DNA from 2 places in the Stenotrophomonas sp. 107298_Sma genome. Region 2 is predicted to be linked to the other one. Evidence: riboswitches for the same ligand, from Rfam matches in the RefSeq annotation. Region 2 holds a riboswitch; the other holds the start of a gene.
What was found. Region 2 has a riboswitch for thiamine pyrophosphate ahead of ACZK2G_RS00945 (TonB-dependent siderophore receptor). Riboswitches for the same ligand answer to the same signal wherever they lie in the genome.
Positions count from the first base shown of each region.

Region 1 (2,391 bases), 1.1 Mb from region 2:
TAGATCGCCCACGGGTGCAGCCCCCAATGGAAGAACACGTAGCGCATCGACGCACGCGCCGCGTCCATGCTCTCGGGAGCGAGGCCTTCAGGGGGCTTGCTGAAATGCGAGATGGGTTCGGCCGCACCCCAGAACACCAGGCCGATGCCCATGCCGGCAGCAAACAGCATCGACATCCAGCTGGCGCGGGAGAATTCGGGCTCGGCGTCCTCGCCACCGATTCGCAGGTTGCCGAAGCGACCGAAGGCCAGGTACATGAGGAACGTCAGCGCAAGGAATACGACCAGCAGGTACAGCCAGCCGACGCTGCGGATGACATCGGCCAGCGCCGATTGCACCACGGTATTGAAGGGCCCCGGTGCAACACCGGCAAGCAGCACCAGCAGTAGAACCAGCGCGATGGAAACGCGAAACACCATGAAGGAGCTTCTCCGATCAAGGGATTGAGGGGAGCGAGCAGAGCTTGCTGCGAGGGGGCCGGCGGCATGCAGCACGAGCCGGGCAGGGGCCGCGAAGACGGCAACGGAAACACCGGCCGCAGCGGCACGATGCGCGTGCACGTTACTGAATGCGATGTCACGGTTCTGTTAATGCCGATGGAGCAGCGCCATGCCATGCGTGGATGAATCGCCAGGAGATGCAGTGGTTTCTATGCTCTAATGCACGCCAAGAAGCGGGGGTACCGCGGCCTGGTGGCCACGGTTGAGACAGTCCCTTGGAACCTGATCCGGCTCATACCGGCGTAGGGAAGCTTTGCAGTGCAGCCGTGCCCGGACTCCGCCCAAGGACCGTCCGCGCGCGGCAGCAGTGCGCCGCCGCTTCGTCCCTGACCTTTCTGGACGATGCCCCGATGAACGCACAGCTCTCCGCCCTGCAGCAACAGGCCCAGCAACTCTCCGAATCCGTGACCCGGCCGATTCCCGGTTCGCGCAAGATTCACGTGCCCGGCTCGCGCCCGGACCTGCTGGTGCCGATGCGCGAGATCGCGCTGACCCGCACGCCGACGCTGTTCGGTGGCGAAGAAAATGCACCGGTCACCGTCTATGACACGTCGGGCCCGTACACCGATCCGGAGGTGCGCATCGATCTGTCGGCCGGCCTGCCGGCGCTGCGGCGCGGTTGGGTGGAGGAACGTGGTGATACCGAGCAGCTCAACGGCCTGAGCTCGTCGTTCGGCCGCGACCGCGAGCATGACCCGAAGCTTGATGCGGTGCGCTTCCCCGCGCGCAGCCTGCCACGCCGTGCGCGCGCAGGTGCCAACGTCACCCAGATGCACTACGCGCGCCGCGGCATCATCACGCCGGAGATGGAGTTCGTCGCCATCCGCGAAAACCAGCGGCTGGACGCGATCCGCGATGCCGGCCTGCTGCAGCAGCACCCGGGCGAAGCGTTTGGTGCCTCGATCCAGAAGATCATCACCCCGGAGTTCGTGCGCGATGAGATCGCACGCGGCCGCGCTGTGCTGCCCAACAACATCAACCACCCGGAAAGCGAGCCGATGATCATCGGCCGCAACTTCCTGACCAAGATCAACGCCAACATCGGCAACAGCGCGGTGTCCTCGGGCATCGCCGAGGAAGTGGAGAAGCTGGTGTGGGCGATCCGCTGGGGTGGTGACACAGTGATGGACCTGTCCACCGGCAAGCACATCCACGAAACCCGCGAGTGGATCATCCGCAATTCGCCGGTGGCGATCGGCACGGTGCCGATCTACCAGGCGCTGGAAAAGGTCGACGGCCGAGCCGAAGCACTCACCTGGGAGATCTTCCGTGACACGCTGATCGAGCAGGCCGAGCAGGGCGTGGACTACTTCACCATCCACGCCGGGGTGCTGCTGCGCTACGTGCCGCTTACTGCCAAGCGGGTCACCGGCATCGTCAGCCGCGGCGGTTCGATCATGGCCAAGTGGTGCCTGGCACATCACAAGGAGAACTTCCTCTACACGCACTTCGAAGACATCTGCGAAATCATGAAGGCCTACGATGTGACCTTCTCGCTGGGTGATGGGCTGCGCCCGGGCTGCATCGCCGATGCCAACGACGCCGCGCAGTTCGGTGAGCTGGAGACACTGGGCGAACTGACGAAGATCGCCTGGAAGCACGACGTGCAGACCATGATCGAAGGCCCAGGCCATGTGCCGATGCAGCTGATCAAGGAGAACATGGACAAGCAGCTGCGCGAGTGTGGTGAGGCGCCGTTCTATACGCTGGGCCCGCTGACCACCGATATCGCACCCGGCTACGACCACATCACCAGCGCGATCGGCGCGGCGATGATCGGCTGGTTCGGTACCGCCATGCTCTGCTACGTGACGCCGAAGGAGCATCTGGGCCTGCCCAACCGCCAGGATGTGCGCGACGGCATCATGGCCTATCGCATCGCCGCGCATGC
Region 1 is NZ_CM151094.1:3,848,368-3,850,758, reverse strand. Features, by position in the region: gene ACZK2G_RS17945 (BCCT family transporter) at 1-419, opposite strand, end outside; TPP riboswitch at 666-767, shown strand; gene thiC (phosphomethylpyrimidine synthase ThiC) at 851-2,391, shown strand, end outside.
Region 1: linked by a shared signal. The riboswitch ahead of thiC (phosphomethylpyrimidine synthase ThiC) and the one ahead of ACZK2G_RS00945 (TonB-dependent siderophore receptor) in region 2 are both predicted to bind thiamine pyrophosphate.

Region 2 (2,391 bases):
CGTTGTCATCGATGACCGAGCGGCTGTGGCCGACCGAGACGCGCGACTGCCAGGCATCGTTGAATTCGTAGGTATGCAGCGCGGTGATGTTGGTGCTGGCAATGTCGACCGGACGCTGCCACGGCTGGTAGCCCAGCAGGAATTCGCGATCCACGCCGTGTGGCAGCTCGCGCGCGCCCAGCAGCTGGTATCCGGACACCGAGCGCTGAGAACTGGTCTGGTAGTTGGCATCCACTTCCAGCTTGCCGCGTTCGCCGATCAGCCAGTCGGCGGCCAGCGAATAGAAGTTGCGACGGCCATCGGCGTGCTCGACATAGGAATTGCTGGAGTCCCATGCGGCATTCAGACGCAGGCCGAAACGCGGAGTGATCCAGTGGCCGACATCGACGGCGACGTAGCGCGAGCCTTCCGAATCGGTGCCGAGCGTGGCGCTGCGCACTTCGGCCGGGCGCTTGCCGATGTAATTGATGATGCCGCCGGGCGCCATCACGCCTGCGGCCAAGCCGGCTTCACCCTTGAGGATCTCCACCGACTGCACGTTCTCCAGCGCAAGGCGCTGTTCGCCGGCGATGGACAGGCCGTTGAAGCGGTAGCCGGTGGCGGCGTCCAGCGCGAAACCGCGGATGGCGATGTTCTGGTAGTAGCCCACCGGCGCATACGCATCGCCCAGCGAGGCATCGTTGCTGGCCAGCTCGGACAGCGAACGCACCTGGCGGCGGTCGAGGTAGTCGCGCTCAAGCACGTTCACCGACGCCGGCGTGTCCTTCCAGGAACCACCACCAAAGGCGTTCACGCGCGAGGTATCGGCCTTCGGCTTGCCGGCCTGCACGCGCACCGCCGCCAGTTCGGTCGGCGAACGCTCGGCGCCGGTGGCAGCCGCATCGGGGGACGCCTCGGCTTCGCTGGCGTGCAGCGGCAGCGCGGCGCAAAGGGCGAGGGAGAGCAGGGTGGGGTGCAGGCAGCGGTTCATTCGGTTCGTCTTCGGACAACAAGGGAGACGAAGCGACGGCGCGCAGGTGCACCGGCCCATGACGGGGGTGTGGCTGCGGCTCAAAGCTCCCTACGCCGGTGCAAACCGGATCAGGTTCCAAGGGACTCTCTCAGCCTGGCAGATCCAGGCACCCCCGCTTCAGGTCACCATTTCACTACAAATGGTACGGATTTGCGAGCTGGTGCCCTTCAGGCAGCGGGGTCAGAGCCCTTTCCGCAGGAAAGGGCTCTGACCCCAACGGTGCGCCAACCGGGTCACGCCGCTGCGTGCAACGCCTGCAGCAGTGCCTGTCCCGGCGCGCTGTGGAACCACGCCGGATGCCCCAGCATGAACGGCTGCCACGCCACATCCGCGTTTGCGGTGGAGCCGGTGATGCCTTCGAAGTACTCCACTTCGGACAGTGCGAAGTCGAAATGCACCATCGGCAGCAGGTCGGCCAGCAGCTGCACGCGTGCTGCCGACAGTGGCTGTACCTCGCGGTAGCCGTCGAGCAACGCCAGTGCGATGTCGATGCGCACCGCCTCCAGGCCGCGCTCCAGTTCCAGCCAGGCCACCGCGTTGCGCTCGATCGCGGTGGCGAGGTCGAACAGTGCGCTGGTGGGCGAGGCCAGGCCGAAATCCAGCACGGTGCTGACCTGCCCATCGCGCCACAGCAGGTTGGAAACATGCCAGTCGTTGTGCGCCCACAGCCGCGGTTCGTCGCGCAGGCGCTGGGCCAGGCCGGCGTGCCACGGCAGCACGTCGCGGCGAAGCTGGGTTTCCCACGGAATGCGCGCGAGGTAGCGGGCCAGACCCGGTCGTGTGGGCAGTTCGGCTTTGATCGCGGCGATCGGATCGTCGGCGCGGATCAGGTCGTCGCGCGCCACCAGCAGATGGGTACTGCGTTGTGGCGCGTGATAGCTGGCGGCGGCACAGTGCAGCCGGGCCAGCATGCGGCCGGCTTCGCGGGCCTGCGCGACATCGGTCAGCAACGACCACGACACGGCATCGCGGTACAGGTCCTCGCCCACGCCCACGGCATGCAGCTCGAAGGTCCATTCGCCGTGCTCGACTGCGGTGCGGCCATCGGCTGCCGCAAGCACCTGCACCACCGGTACGCCGGCGGCAGCGAGATGGACGATGAAGTGGTGTTCTTCTTCCAGGCAGGCGGCGCTGCGCACGCTGTGGTGGTGGCGCTTGATGAACACCGGTCCGCGCGTGCCATTGACGATGGCGGCGGCCGACAACGGCCGAGGACTGTGCCAGTGCGGCTGGCTGTCCGCATCCAGCTGCGGAAAGCGCTGGCGCAGCCACGCGAGGTCTGCGGTGCTGATCGGCGGCCAGTCGGCAGCGACCTCGTCGTTGTTGAGGCCCTGCACCCGGTGGGAAGAAGAAGTCATGCCGCAGCCCCAAGGGGGAAA
Region 2 is NZ_CM151094.1:199,689-202,079, forward strand. Features, by position in the region: gene ACZK2G_RS00945 (TonB-dependent siderophore receptor) at 1-970, opposite strand, end outside; TPP riboswitch at 1,041-1,136, opposite strand; gene ACZK2G_RS00950 (phosphotransferase enzyme family protein) at 1,246-2,370, opposite strand.